4 regions of the Methylobacterium oryzae genome follow, and region 2 is predicted to be linked to each of the others. Evidence: predicted binding sites of a transcription regulator. Region 2 holds the regulator's gene; each other region holds the start of a gene.
What was found. Region 2 encodes PhoB, which activates phosphate uptake and scavenging genes when phosphate is short. Its sites were predicted from a motif close to TGTCATNNANCTGTCAT; they were not measured.
Positions count from the first base shown of each region.

Region 1 (3,479 bases), 2.9 Mb from region 2:
GCGATCAGCTTCAGGTCGGGGAGCTGCTTCAGCGTCTCGGCCCGCATCGGGACCTTGTTGATCAGCGCGATCTCCGCGCCCTGGAGGCGGGAGACGATCTCCTCCGGCGTCCAGGTCGACTCGTGCTCGACGTATTCGTGGGGGAAATTGAACGGTCGGACCCTGGCATCGAGGGATTCACGATCCAGGAACACGATCTTCTTGGTCATAGGACCCCTCTCGTACGACGGGCGGTTTCCTCGATAGTCTTGTTCTTACTTGCGCGTCGGGGCGGGCCCGGCAACCCGGTCCCGCCCCGATCGCGTGCGCAGATCACGCCTTATGCAGCGGATTCTCGCGCAGGTAGCTGGAGGCCGCGGCGACGCCCGAGCCCGGCGTGACCTTGATGCCGCAATCGATCATGGCCATCTCGGCGCCCGCGATGGCACCCAGCAGCGACAGCTCGTTCAGGTCGCCCAGGTGACCGATGCGGAACACCTTGCCGGCGACTTTGGACAGGCCGGCGCCCAGCGAGAGGTTGTAGCGCTCGTAGGCGTGGGTGATCACCTTGGCGGCGTCGGCGCCCTCCGGCACCACGATCGCCGTGACCGTGTCGGAGTTCCACTTGGGCTCCTTGGCGCAGGGCTTGAGGCCCCAGGCCGCGACCGCCTGGCGGGTCGCCTCGGCGAGGACGTGGTGGCGGTGGTAGACGTTCTCCAGCCCCTCTTCCTTCACGACCGCCAGGGCCTCGCGCAGGCCGTAGAGCAGCGGCAGGACGGGGGTGTAGGGGAAGTAGCCGGTGGCGTTGGCGGCCAGCTGGTCCTTCCAGGCGAAGTAGGCGTGGCCGAGCCGGTCGTTGCGGCCGGTGCCGCTCTCGGCGATCTTGAGCGCCTTCGGGCTGATGCAGATCAGGCCGAGGCCGGCCGGCAGCATGAAGCCCTTCTGCGAGCCCGCGATGGCGCAGTCGACCTTCCACGCGTCCATCTCGAACGGCAGAGAGCCGATCGACGAGATGCCGTCCACGAACAGCAGAGCCGGGTGCCCGGCGGCGTCGATCGCCTTCCGCACAGCGCCGATGTCGCTGGTGACGCCGGTGGCGGTCTCGTTGTGGACGACCATGACGGCCTTGATCTTATGGTCCTTGTCGGCGCGCAGGGCCTCCTCGATCTTCTGCGGATCGGCGCCGGTGCCCCACTCCTCCTCCTGGACGACCACGTCGAGGCCGAGGCGCTGGGCCATGTCGACCCAGAGGTGGCTGAACTGGCCGTAGCGCGAGGTCAGCACCGTGTCGCCGCGGCAGAGGGTGTTGGACAGGGCCGATTCCCAGATGCCGGTGCCCGAGGACGGGAACAGGATGACCGTCCCGGCGGTCGAGCCGAACACCATCTTGGAGTCCTGCAGGAGCGGCTTCACCAGCTCGGGGAAGCTCGGCGAGCGGTGATCCTCCGACGGCACGTGCATGGCGCGCAGGACGCGCTCCGGGATGTTGGTGGGGCCCGGGATGAAGAGGTGGTTGCGACCGGGGCGCCGGGTTGCGGCCATGATGTTTCCTCCGAAAAGTCCATTGCGCGCGGGCGTGAACCCGCACCGGGTTGTCCAAGCGTCCTCAGGGAGTCGGTCCGGCGCCGTCGAGAGCGGCTCGCGCCGCACCCCCTCGAACGCCATCCTCTGCCGTGATCGGGGGGTCTCCGCGGAGCGGCAGGCGGCCTCACGCCGCTCGCGTCGCGGCGCGCCCCCGCGCGCCGGTCGCCTCCGAATTGCCGTCCCGTCCAACGGCTCCAGGGCCGTCCTCGCCGCCTTCCTGTCAAGGTCCGGCCGTGCTCGTGCCGAGCGGCCGGTTCTTGGTATTATGAGGCGGTGAAGCTCGAAAGGAAAACCGGAAAAACTTCCGGAACTTGCCAAAAAAATTTTTTGTGCGACGCAACGAAGCTACGCTCCGGTTGAGAGGCTTCGCGGCACCGCACACCGAAGTCTTTCCGCCCCGTCGGAACCCGCGTCATCAAACTGAGATCGGATCGCGCTCTGGATCCCGGCACCGTTCAGCCGCCGGGAGAGGGTGCCGTGGCCGAGGTTGAGGAGATGCCGGTCCGCGTGCGGACGCTGTTCCTGTCCGACCTGCATCTCGGCACGCGCGGCTGCCAGGCCGGCCTGCTGCTGTCGTTCCTGAAGGACTACGACGCCGACACGATCTACCTCGTCGGCGACATCGTGGACGGCTGGCAGCTGCGCTCGGGCTGGTACTGGCCGCAGGAGCACAACGACGTGGTGCAGAAGCTCCTGCGCAAGGTCCGCAAGGGCGCGCGGATCGTCTACCTGCCTGGCAACCACGACGAGTTCCTGCGCGACTACGTGGGCACGAGCTTCGGCGGCATCGAACTCGCCGAGACCGCGATCCACGAGGCGGCAGACGGCAAGCGCTACCTCGTCATCCACGGCGACCAGTTCGACATGGTCGTGCGCCACTCGCCGTGGCTCGCCCATCTGGGCGACGGCGCCTACACGCTGGCGCTCTCCCTCAACACGCTGATCAACAAGGTGCGGCGGCGGCTCGGCCTGTCCTACTGGTCGCTGTCGGCCTGGGCGAAGCTGCGCGTGAAGAACGCGGTGAGCTTCATCGGCCGCTTCGAGACGATCCTGGCCGAGGAGGCCCGCCGCCAGGGCGCCGACGGGGTGATCTGCGGCCACATCCACCACGCCGCGGACCGGCCGATCGGCGACCTGCGCTACCTCAACACCGGCGACTGGGTGGAATCCTGCACCGGGCTCGTGGAGCACTACGACGGCCGCATCGAGGTGTTGCACTACCCGAGCCTCCTGCGGGCGCGGGAGGCCGAGGTCGTGCCGCAGCCCCTGCCGGGCCGGCGCGCGGTGGCGTGAGGGCGCCGCCGTGAAGCTCCTGATCGCCAGCGACGCGTGGCACCCCCAGGTGAACGGCGTCGTGCGCTCCCTCGAGCAGATGGTCCGGCGCGCGCCCGAGCACGGCTTCGCCACGACGCTGCTGTCCGTCGCGGATTTCCGCTCGCTGCCGCTGCCGGGCTACCCGGAGATCCGCCTCGCCTATGCCGGGCGCGAGCGGGTGGCGGCGCGCTGGCGGGCCGAGCGGCCGAGCCACGTGCACATCGCCACGGAGGGGCCGGTCGGCCTCGCGGCGCGCCGGCACTGCCTCGCGCACGACCTGCCCTTCACGACGAGCTACCACACGCGCTTCCCGGAATACCTCGCCGCCCGCGCCCCGGTGCCGGAGGCGTGGTCCTACGCGTACCTGCGCCGGTTCCACGGCGCCGCCCGCGGGACGATGGTCAGCACCGCCTCGCTCCAGGGCGAGCTCGCGGCGCGGGGTTTCGGCCGGCTGATGCGCTGGACCCGGGGCGTGGACACGGAGCGGTTCCGGCCGGCCGAGCCCGGGACGCCCGTGCCGGCGGAACTCGCCGGCCTGCCGGGGCCGCTGTTCCTCTACGTCGGGCGGCTGGCGGTGGAGAAGAACGTCGCGGCCTTCCTCG
Region 1 covers NZ_CP090349.1:5,527,215-5,530,693, forward strand. Annotated here, with positions in the region: gene LXM90_RS26375 (D-2-hydroxyacid dehydrogenase) at 1-209, opposite strand, end outside; gene LXM90_RS26380 (aminotransferase class V-fold PLP-dependent enzyme) at 313-1,521, opposite strand; gene LXM90_RS26385 (UDP-2,3-diacylglucosamine diphosphatase) at 2,059-2,856, shown strand; gene LXM90_RS26390 (glycosyltransferase family 4 protein) at 2,867-3,479, shown strand, end outside.
Region 1: a site for PhoB is predicted at 1,974-1,990, ahead of LXM90_RS26385 (UDP-2,3-diacylglucosamine diphosphatase). Genes of this name have one in related genera too.

Region 2 (3,479 bases):
ACCCTGCTGCGCTGCTTCAACCGGATCTACAGCCTCTACCCGGAGCAGCGCGCGGAGGGCGAGATCCTGCTCGACGGCGAGAACATCCTCAGCCCCTCCGTCGACCTGAACGAGCTGCGCTCGCGCATCGGCATGGTGTTCCAGAAGCCGACGCCGTTCCCGATGTCGATCTACGACAACGTGGCCTTCGGCCTGCGCCTCTACGAGAAGCTGCCGAAATCCGAGCTCGACGGCCGGATCGAGGAATCCCTGCGCAAGGCCGCCCTCTGGGACGAGGTGAAGGACAAGCTCCGGCAGCCCGGGACCGGCCTGTCGGGCGGCCAGCAGCAGCGCCTGTGCATCGCCCGGACGGTGGCGCAGAAGCCGGAGGTGATCCTGTTCGACGAGCCGACCTCGGCGCTCGACCCGATCTCCACCGGCCGCATCGAGGAGCTGATCGAGCAGCTGCGCGACGAGTTCACCATCGTGATCGTCACCCACAACATGCAGCAGGCGGCGCGCATCTCGCAGTTCACCGCCTTCATGTATCTGGGGCAGCTCGTCGAGTTCGGTCCGACCAACCGGATGTTCATGAACCCGACGGAACGCCGCACGCAGGACTACATCACCGGCCGCTTCGGCTAGTCTGCCGGGCCGCTCCGGTCCCGGGACCGCCGCTCGCGTCTCCGGCGCGCCGGCGGGTCCCGCAAGCCTCCCGGAGGGCCGTCCCCGGGACCCCATCGAAGGATCCGCCATGCCCGGCCATATCGTCACCTCCTACGACACCGACCTGGAGAACCTGCGTCGCTCGATCTCGGAGATGGGCGGCGTCGCCGAGAAGATGACCGCGGAGGCGACCGACGCCCTCGTGCGCCGGGACGACACGCTCGCCCAGGCGGTGATCCTCGCCGACAAGCGCCTCGACGCGCTGCAGCGGGACATCGAGGAGCGCGCCGTGCTGCTGATCGCCCGGCGCCAGCCCCTGGCGATCGACCTGCGCGAGACCATCTCGGCGATCCGCGTCTCCGGCGATCTGGAGCGGATCGGCGACCTCGCCAAGAACGTCGCCAAGCGCGTGGTGGCGATCTCCGACCAGGCGCCGGCCCAGAAGATCGTGCTCGGCGTGCGCCACATGAGCGACCTCGCCGAGGGTCAGCTCAAGGACGTGCTCGACGCCTACGGGAGCCGCGACGTCCAGGCGGCCCACGACGTCTGGGAGCGCGACGGCGAGATCGACGCCCTGTACAATTCCCTGTTCCGCGAGCTCCTGACCTACATGATGGAGGATCCGCGCAACATCTCGTTCTGCACGCATCTCCTGTTCTGCGCGAAGAACGTCGAGCGCATCGGCGACCACACCACCAACATCGCCGAGACGATCCACTACCTCGCCACGGGCGAGACGCTGGCGGGTGACCGGCCGAAGAACGACGCGTCGAACTACGCGACCGTGGACGGCGTGCAGGCGCCGTGAGGCGCCGACCCCGGCGCCTTCCTGTGGGCGCGGCCGGGGTCACTCTCCGTGCGGGTTGAGGCGGGGCGGCGCCTCCTGCACCATCCGGGGACCGCCCGCAGAACGAGTCTTCGAACGTGAGCATGCAAGTCCTGATCGTCGAGGACGAGGAGGCCCTGAGCACGCTGCTCCGCTACAACCTGGAGGCCGAGGGCTTCCTGGTGGATTCGGCGGCGCGCGGCGACGACGCCGAGCTGCTCCTGGCGGAGCGGATCCCGGACCTCGTCCTGCTCGACTGGATGCTGCCCGGCCTCTCGGGGATCGAGCTGTGCCGCCGGATCCGGGCGCGCCGGGAGACCGAGCGCCTGCCGGTGATTATGCTCACCGCCCGGGGCGAGGAGGGCGACCGCGTCCGCGGTCTCGGCACGGGCGCCGACGACTACATCGTCAAGCCGTTCTCGGTCCCGGAGCTGCTCGCCCGGATCCGCGCGCTCCTGCGCCGGGCCAAGCCCGCCCACGTCTCGGACCGGCTAGCGGCCGGCGACCTGGAACTCGACCGCACCGGCCACCGCGTCCGCCGCGGCGGCGAGGAGCTGCATCTGGGCCCCACGGAGTTCCGGCTCCTGGAATTCCTGATGCTGGCGCCGGGCCGGGTCTTCTCCCGCGAGCAGCTCCTCGACGGGGTGTGGGGCCACGACGTCTACATCGACGAGCGTACCGTCGACGTCCATGTCGGGCGGCTGCGCAAGGCGCTGAACGGCCCGCGCCAGACCGACCCGATCCGTACGGTCCGGGGCTCGGGCTACGCCTTCGACGAGACCTTCTCGCTGGAGGCCTGAGGCGGCCTCACTGGCCGTCCGGATAGGACTTCGCTCCGGCGCACCGTCATCGCGAGCGCAGCGAAGCGACCCAGGGCGGCGGGACGCCGATGCGCGCGGCGCTGCTGGGTTGCTTCGCTCCGCTCGCAAAGACGGTGGGACGGGCCCGCGAAGATCCGCGCGTCCCGGTCTCCAGGGATTCAGCGCGCCAGCGCCGCGCTCCGGCCCGAGGCGGCCGGCACCGCCTCCAGCGCCGCCAGGACCGTCCCCTCGGTGAGGATCTGCGGCAGCACCTGGGGCTCTCCCGTCCCGGTATAGAGCAGGTAGAGCGGGACGCCGCTGCGCCCGTGCTTCTCCAGGAGGCGGGTAATCTCGGGGTTCTGGTTGGTCCAGTCGCCCTTCATGTAGGTCACGCCGCGCTCGGCCATCGCGGCCCGCACGGCCTTGGTGTTGAGCGAGGTCGCCTCGTTGACCGCGCAGGTGATGCACCACGCGGCGGTCATGTCCACGAAGACGGGGCGGTGCGCGTCGACCAGGGCGTCGAGGCGCGCCTGCGTGAACGGCTCGATCCCGTCGGCGGCGGCCTGCGCGGCCGGCGCGGCGCGGTCCCGGGGCAGGGTGACGGCGAGGGCCCCGACGGCGATCAGCGCCAGCGCGGCGGCGGCCTGCGCGACCCGGCCGGCCCGCGGCGGGGCGGCGCGGCCGTGCTCCCAGGCCCAGGCGGCGAAGCCCACGAGGACGAGGCCGATCAGCGCCGCCAGCAGCCCGCGCGGGTCGACCTGCTGCGCCAGCACCCAGATCAGCCACGCCACGGTGGCGTAGACCGGGAAGGCCAGCACCTGCTTGAGGGTCTCCATCCAGGCGCCCGGCCGCGGCAGCGCCCGCAGGGCCGGCGGCCAGAGGGTCAGGAGCAGGAAGGGCAGGGCGAGGCCGAGGCCGAGGCTCGCGAAGACGGCGAGCGCCACGCCGGCGCTCTGGGTCAGCGCGAAGCCCACCGCCGAGCCCATGAACGGCGCCGTGCAGGGCGTCGCCACCAGGGTCGCGAGCACGCCGGTGAAGAACGAGCCGCTCAGGCCGCCGCGCCGGGTGAGGCCGTCGCCGAGGCCGGCGAGCCGGCCTCCGACATGGACCGCGCCCGAGAGGCTCAGGCCCATCGCGAACAGCAGGTAGGCGAGCCCCGCCACGATGGCGGGCGACTGGAGCTGGAACCCCCAGCCGATCGCGGCCCC
Region 2 covers NZ_CP090349.1:2,425,796-2,429,274, forward strand. Annotated here, with positions in the region: gene pstB (phosphate ABC transporter ATP-binding protein PstB) at 1-624, shown strand, start outside; gene phoU (phosphate signaling complex protein PhoU) at 734-1,453, shown strand; gene phoB (phosphate regulon transcriptional regulator PhoB) at 1,576-2,271, shown strand; gene LXM90_RS11620 (protein-disulfide reductase DsbD family protein) at 2,451-3,479, opposite strand, start outside.

Region 3 (3,479 bases), 1.6 Mb from region 2:
ACCGGATGGAGGAGTGGCTGGAGACCCGCGCCTGCGACGGCTTCAACGTGATGTTCCCGTTCGTGCCCGAGGGTCTCGACGACGTGGTCGACCGGCTGGTGCCGGAGCTGCAGCGGCGCGGGCTGTTCCGCCGGGACTACGCCGGGACGACGCTGCGCGACCATCTCGGCCTCGCGCGGCCGGCCAACCGCTTCTTCCCGCCCGACGCCCCGCCCGACGCCCCGCCCGACGCCCCGGCTCGGCCAGGGGGCTGATCGACCCGCCGCGCGGGCCGGCGCGGTCCCGCGCCGTCGGGGTGCGTGGCGGATCATGCGAACGGCGCGAACCTCCGGTCGTGTCGCGCGGTTATTCTCGGATCGTCGCGCGCCGATGGGAGGGGATCGTGCCCGAGGCTGTTCCGCCCCTGTCCGGGTGCCGCGTCCTCGTCGTCGAGGACGAGTATCTCATCGCCAGCGAGGTCAAGCGCTGGTTGCACAGCGCCGGGGCCGAGGTGATCGGCCCGGTCCCACGCGCGGATCTCGCCCTGGACCTGATCGCCGAGCAGACGCCCGACGCCGCGGTGCTCGACGTGAATCTGGGCGACGGGAACAGCGTCTATCCGGTCGCCGAGCGTCTCGGCGTCCTCGGCGTGCCGTACCTGTTCGCCACCGGCGACGTGCGGGTCACCGGCGCCCCGGCCGAGGCGAGCCGGCCCATCCTGGAGAAGCCCTTCGTGGCGGCGGAGCTGGTCCGGGCCGTGACCCGACTCGTCGCGGCCGCCTGAGGCCGCCGCGCCGCCTCAGAGAGGGCCCGGCCCGGGATGCGGGCCCATGCGCCGGCGGTCGTGCTCGATGGCGAAGACGTGGGCGTAGAGGTTCGCGACCCAGCCCCGCCCCTCGACCGTGAGGTCGAGGAACCGGATCGCGTCCCCGATCACGGGCTCGATCTTGCCCCAGAAGAACGACGGGTAGCGCTCCGCGAGGTCGGCCGGGCTGTCGTAGCCGAGTTCCGCGTTGACGCCGATCTCGGCGAATTCGTGGAACAGGGCGTTCAATTTGCGCGGGTAGAGCGGGTCGCCGAGCTGACCGATCAGGTCGGCCGCCCGCAGCAGGCCGGCCTCGGTCCCGGTCTCGCGATGGGAATCGTCCTCGGGGACCGGGAAGCGGGTCAGCTCAATCGCCCGGATGACCCGGGACGCGTCGACGAGATCGTGCGTGCCGAAGCGCTCCTGCACGGCCAGCTTCGAGCGCTCCACGTGGTAGGGTGCCAGCGCCGCGTCAGAGGCGCCCCGGGGCAGGCTGACGGTCGTGCCCTGCGCGTCGATGACGAAGGCCTGCAGCCGGTCTCCGGCGCAGACGCCGCGCACGTAGCCGATGTCGTGGTAGAGGGCGGCCAGGATCATGTGCAGCCAGTCCTCGGGCGTGATGCCCTGCTGCAGGAAGCGGCCGCGGAGGATGTCCTGGGCGACCAGGGTGACGAGGGCCGTGTGGTCGCCGTCATGGTAGAGGGCGTCGCTCCCGACGATCCGCTCGATCGTCAGGCGCGCCGCGGCCTCGATGATCTCGGCGTAGCGCGGCTCCCGGCTGCCGAAGGTCCGCTGGTAGGTCAGGGCCAGGTGCTCGCCGAGGGCGTCGGCGAGCATCTTGGTCGCGTCGAACATGGGATCCTCGCCGTCAGCTGCGTCGGGCGGCGCCGCGCCCGGCCGGGTCGATGGAGATCACGCGGATCGCCCCCCGCGATCGACGAGCCGCTCCTCGAGATAGGCCGCCGCGTCCGCGTAGAGTTCGTAGCGGCGCAGCAGCACCGCCCGCTTCTCGGCCTTCGTCGCCGCGTCGAGCTTGGCGCGGGCCCTGTCGGCGCGGGCGCGCAGCTTCCCGGCGAGCTTCTCGAAGGCGGCATCGATGCGCGCGCCGACCTTCTCGCCCTCGGCGCGCGCCGGATCGGGGTCGTCCCGCCGGCGCTTCGGCCCGGCCCTCTTCGCTTCTCCAGCCATGACGCATCTCCGGTCGCCCCGATCGGTGGCGGAACCGTATGACGGAACGATCACGGGCGCGACATGGGATCGGCCGCCGCGGGCGCGGCGCTTTCTCAGGCGTGTCACGGAACGCTGCTCTAGGTCGGCCCCGCGACGCGCAGGAGAACCGGCGATGCGGCCCGACGACAGCTCTGCCCCGGATGCCACCTTGAATGCCAACGCGGATGCCACCCTGGAGGCGATCCGGCGTGACCTCGCCGACAGCTACGACGAGGAGCTGGAACTCGGGCTCGAGGAGGATCGCCTCGACCGGCTCGCGGCCGAGCTCGGCGGCGCGCCGCCCGATCATCTCGACCGCAAGGTCTATTTCCGCGCGCTGCTCCGGCTGCAGCACGAGCTGGTCCGGCTCCAGGACTGGGTGCAGGACCGGAAACTGCGCGTGGTCGTGCTGTTCGAGGGCCGCGACTCGGCCGGCAAGGGCGGCGTGATCAAGCGGATCACCCAGCGCCTCAATCCCCGCGTCTGCCGCGTCGCCGCCTTGCCCGCCCCGAGCGAGCGCGAGCGGACGCAATGGTATTTCCAGCGCTACGTCTCCCATCTGCCCGCCGGCGGCGAGATCGTGCTGTTCGACCGCTCCTGGTACAACCGCGCCGGCGTCGAGCGGGTCATGGGCTTCTGCACCGAGGCGGAGGTCGAGGAGTTCTTCCGGTCGGTCCCCGAATTCGAGCGCATGCTGGTGCGCTCCGGCATCGTCCTGGTAAAATACTGGTTCTCGATCACCGATGCCGAGCAGGAATTCCGCTTCCGGATGCGGATCCGCGATCCGCTCAAGCAGTGGAAGCTGTCGCCCATGGACGTCGAGTCGCGGCGCCGCTGGGAGGACTACACCCGGGCCAAGGAGGACATGCTGGCGCGGACCCATATCCCCGAGGCGCCCTGGTGGGTGGTCGAGGCGGTCGACAAGCGACGGGCCCGCCTGAACTGTATCAGCCACCTGCTCGACCAGATCCCCTACGGCAGCGTGGAGCACCCGGCGGTCCACTTGCCCGAGCGCCTGCGGCACGCGGACTACGTGCGCGGCCCGGTCCCCGCCGCGATGCTCGTTCCGGCCGCGTTCTGATCGCGGCGCGGAGACGGCGCGGGAGTCGTGATCCTGTCGCGGTGGCGCGGCTATAGCGCCGCCATGGCGAAGCGCCCCATGACTCTCGACCTGTTCACGACCCTGGATATCGTCGATGACGACGTCTCGGCCGTCGTCGACGCCTATCTGGCCGATCCCACGCCCGGTTCGGTGGCGTTCGGGGACGGCTTCCGCATCGATCCCGCGGCCGCGGTGGCCTCGCATCCCTTCGCCCGGACGCTGATCGATCAGCCCTGGGCCGATGCCGGGCTGCGCCGGGCCGCCATCCGCGCCGCCATCCTGCTGGCGGAGCCGGAGCGGGTCTGACCGGATCGGCCGCCTGTCGCGCGATATTCGTGGGGCTGGCATGCCGCTTCCATCGCGCTGGCATACCGCTGTCATGTG
Region 3 covers NZ_CP090349.1:869,689-873,167, forward strand. Annotated here, with positions in the region: gene LXM90_RS04045 (LLM class flavin-dependent oxidoreductase) at 1-254, shown strand, start outside; gene LXM90_RS04050 (response regulator) at 383-763, shown strand; gene LXM90_RS04055 (hypothetical protein) at 779-1,639, opposite strand; gene LXM90_RS04060 (hypothetical protein) at 1,697-1,972, opposite strand; gene ppk2 (polyphosphate kinase 2) at 2,127-3,074, shown strand; gene LXM90_RS04070 (hypothetical protein) at 3,153-3,401, shown strand.
Region 3: a site for PhoB is predicted at 2,011-2,027, ahead of ppk2 (polyphosphate kinase 2). Genes of this name have one in related genera too.

Region 4 (3,479 bases), 2.7 Mb from region 2:
CGCCGGCATCCTCGACGTGCCGGTGGCGAGCTTCTACCCGGATGCCGACCGGCCCGACGCGGCCATGACCCAGGCGGCCGACCTCGTCTCGGCCTTCGTGGCGATCGACAGTCCGGCGGCGCGCCGGACCTGCCTGGCCTTCGTGCGGGCGATGGCGAGTTCCTGAAGCGCCGTGGCGCGCTGCGGGAGGCCGGAGACCGGGTCACTTCGTCGGGGGGCGGAGCGCGGTCTCCGGCCCGTCCGGCCGGACCCGCGTCAGAACACGTGGCGCAGGAGGTAGAAGAGAGCGGCCGCGAGGGTGATCGCCGCCGGCAGGGTCAGGATCCAGGCGAGCGCCATGTTGCGCACCGTGGACATCTGGAGGCCCGAGCCGTTGGCCGCCATCGTGCCGGCGACGCCCGACGACAGGATGTGGGTGGTCGAGACCGGCAGGCCGTAGAGCTCGGCCAGCCCGATCGTGCCGGCGGCGACGATCTCGGCCGACGCGCCCTGCGCGTAGGTCAGGTGGGTCTTGCCGATCTTCTCGCCCACCGTGACGACGATGCGCTTCCATCCGACCATGGTGCCGAGACCCAGCGCCAGGGCGACGCAGACCTTGACCCAGCCCGGGATGTAGCGCGTGCCGTCGTTGAGCAGGCCCGCGTAGCGCTTCAGGTCGGCCTTGTCGGCTTCCGAGAAGTCCGCCCCGGCGCCCGGCAGGACGCGCACCGCGTCGGCGGCGAGGTACATGTCGCTGCGCAGGTTCTGGGTCTGGGCGGCCGGCACCGTGCGGATCGCGCCGTAATTCTTCACGCTGGCGGCGATGTCGTTCGAGAGCGCCGCCAGCGCCGCGTAGACGGGCGGCGTGTTCAGCGCCTTGGTCTTGAGCGCCTCCGTCACGGTCCGGCGCGCGGCCGCGGCGTCCGGCACCGCGGCGCCGGGGGCGCGGGCGGAGAACACCGCGCTCGCCGCCGTCGAGGCCTGCACGAAGGCGGGCGTCGTGTCGTCCGCCATGGTGCGGTTGAGCGCGTAGGCGGTGGGGGCGGCGCCGATCAGGATCAGCATGATCAGGCCCATGCCCTTCTGCCCGTCATTGCCGCCGTGGAAGAACGAGACCAGCGTGCAGGTGAGGATCAGCAGGCCGCGGATCCACGGGGGCGGCGGCGCCTCGCCCGCGGGCGCCTCGTAGAGGTCCCTGCGGCGGACCGTGACCTTCAGGGCGAGCAGCAGCAGCGCCGCGAGCACGAAGCCGCAGACCGGCGAGAACAGCAGCGCCTTGAACACGTTGAGCGCCTGGGTCCAGTCGACGCCCGCGGTGCCGTCGCCGCCGTTCATCAGCTGGTTGGCGAGGCCGACGCCGAGCACCGAGCCGATCAGCGCGTGGGACGACGAGTTCGGCAGCCCGAACGCCCAGGTCCCGAGGTTCCAGATGATGGCCGCCAGCAGCAGCGCGAAGATCATCGCGTAGCCCGCGTGCGAGCCGACGTTGAGGATCAGCTCGACCGGCAGCAGCGTGACGATCGCGTAGGCCACGGCGCCCGAGGACAGCATCACGCCGAGGAAGTTGAAGACGCCCGACCAGATCACCGCGACGAGCGGCGGCATCGAGTGGGTGTAGATCACCGTGGCGACCGCGTTGGCGGTGTCGTGGAAGCCGTTCACGAACTCGAAGGCGAGGGCGATCAGCAGGGCGAGGCCGAGCAGCGCGAAGGCGCCGTAGGCCAGGGGCGCCTCCCCGACCGCGTTCATGTCCGCGATGAGGCTCACCACCGCGTAGCCCAGGCCCGCCACGAGGACGAGCAGGAACGCCACCACCCCGCCGAGATGCATCCCGTGGTCGAGGCGCGGGCCGCCCGCCTTCCGGCCTCCCACCGCTCCCGACGGCATCACGGCGGTATCGGACATGAACCCTCGCGCGGAATCTTTCGTGGTGAGCGGGGATTAAAACCGCGCGGTGACGGTTGGGTGACGGCCCGCGACGCCGCGCGTCGGCGAGCGTGTCCGAGTGCGTGTCCGAGAGCGTCGGGCGGCGCTGTCACACGCCTGACGCGGTCCGGCCGCTAGCGGACCGGACCGCTCGCCCGATCGCACGAGGGATCCGCATGATTGACGCCACGGTGCCGGCCCTGTCCCTCGGCGCGCTCCTGGCCGTCGTCCAGATCGGCAGCATCGCCGTCGCGGCCCGGCGCCTCGGCCGGGACCACGGCCCGTCGCGGTTCCCGGACGGCGCGCCCGTCTCCCTGGTCCGCCCCCTGCGCGGGGTCGAGGCCTACAGCGAGGAGATGCTCCTCCGCAGCGTCCGCCTCGACTACCCGTCCTACGAGCTGATCTTCTGCGTGGCCGACCCGGCCGACCCGATCGTCCCGATGGTGGAGCGCCTGATCGAGGCCCACCCGCACGTGCCCGCCCGCCTGATCCTCGGCGACGAGCGCGTCAGCGCGAACCCGAAGCTCAACAACTGCCTGCGCGGCTGGCGCGCCGCCGCCCACGACTGGGTGGTGCTCGCCGATTCCAACGTCGCCATGCCGCCGGACTACCTCCAGCGGCTGCAGGCGGCGTGGCGCGCCGATACCGGCCTCGTCTGCTCCACCCCGGCCGGCGCCCGCCCGGGCAGCTTCATGGCGGAGGTGGAGTGCGCCTTCCTGAACACCCTGCAGGCGCGCTGGCAATACGCCGCCGAGGCCTTCGGGCTGGGCTTCGCGCAGGGCAAGAGCATGCTCTGGCACAAGCCCTTCCTGGAGGCGCAGGGTGGCCTCCAGGCGCTCGCGGCCGAGATCGCCGAGGACGCGGCCGCCACCAAGCTCGTGCGCGCCGCCGGCAAGCGGGTCCACCTCGTGGCGAGCCCGTTCGAGCAGCCGCTCGGCCCGCGCGGCTTCCGGGAGGTCTGGGCGCGGCAGCTGCGCTGGGCGCGCCTGCGCCGCGTGACCTTCCCGCTGTTCTTCGCCCCCGAGATCGGCAGCGGCGTCCTGCTGCCGGCGCTCCTCGTCGCCCTCTGGGCCGGAAGCCTCGCGGGCCTCGCGGGCGCTGCCGGCCTCGCCGCCCTGTGCTATGCCGCGGAGCACCGGCTCGCTCTCCGCGCGGGCTGGCACCGCTCGCCCCGCACGCTGGCCGCCTTCCTGGCGCGCGACGCCCTGATCCCGGCGATCTGGGTCGGCGCCTGGATGCGGAGCGCCATCGTGTGGCGGGGCAATGCCATGGACGTGCGCCCCCGGCGGGCCGCCGACGCGCGCACCTACGCGCCGACGGCCTGACCGCCCGGCGATCGGAGGCCCTGACGTGTCGCGCCGCTACGCCCTCTACTGGCTGCCCGCCCCGGATTCGCGCCTCGAAGGCTTCGGCCGGGCGATCCTCGGCACCGACAACGTCGCCGGGCTGCCGGTCCCGCACCCGGAGGGGCTCGGCGATCTCGCACCCGTCACGGCGGGCGCGCGGGTCTACGGGTTCCACGCCACCCTCAAGGCGCCGCTGCGCCTCGCCCCGGGCACCGGGGAGGCCGACCT
Region 4 covers NZ_CP090349.1:5,743,555-5,747,033, reverse strand. Annotated here, with positions in the region: gene LXM90_RS27415 (hypothetical protein) at 1-166, shown strand, start outside; gene LXM90_RS27410 (inorganic phosphate transporter) at 256-1,884, opposite strand; gene LXM90_RS27405 (ceramide glucosyltransferase) at 2,082-3,230, shown strand; gene LXM90_RS27400 (DUF1045 domain-containing protein) at 3,256-3,479, shown strand, end outside.
Region 4: a site for PhoB is predicted at 1,934-1,950, ahead of LXM90_RS27410 (inorganic phosphate transporter). Genes of this name have one in related genera too.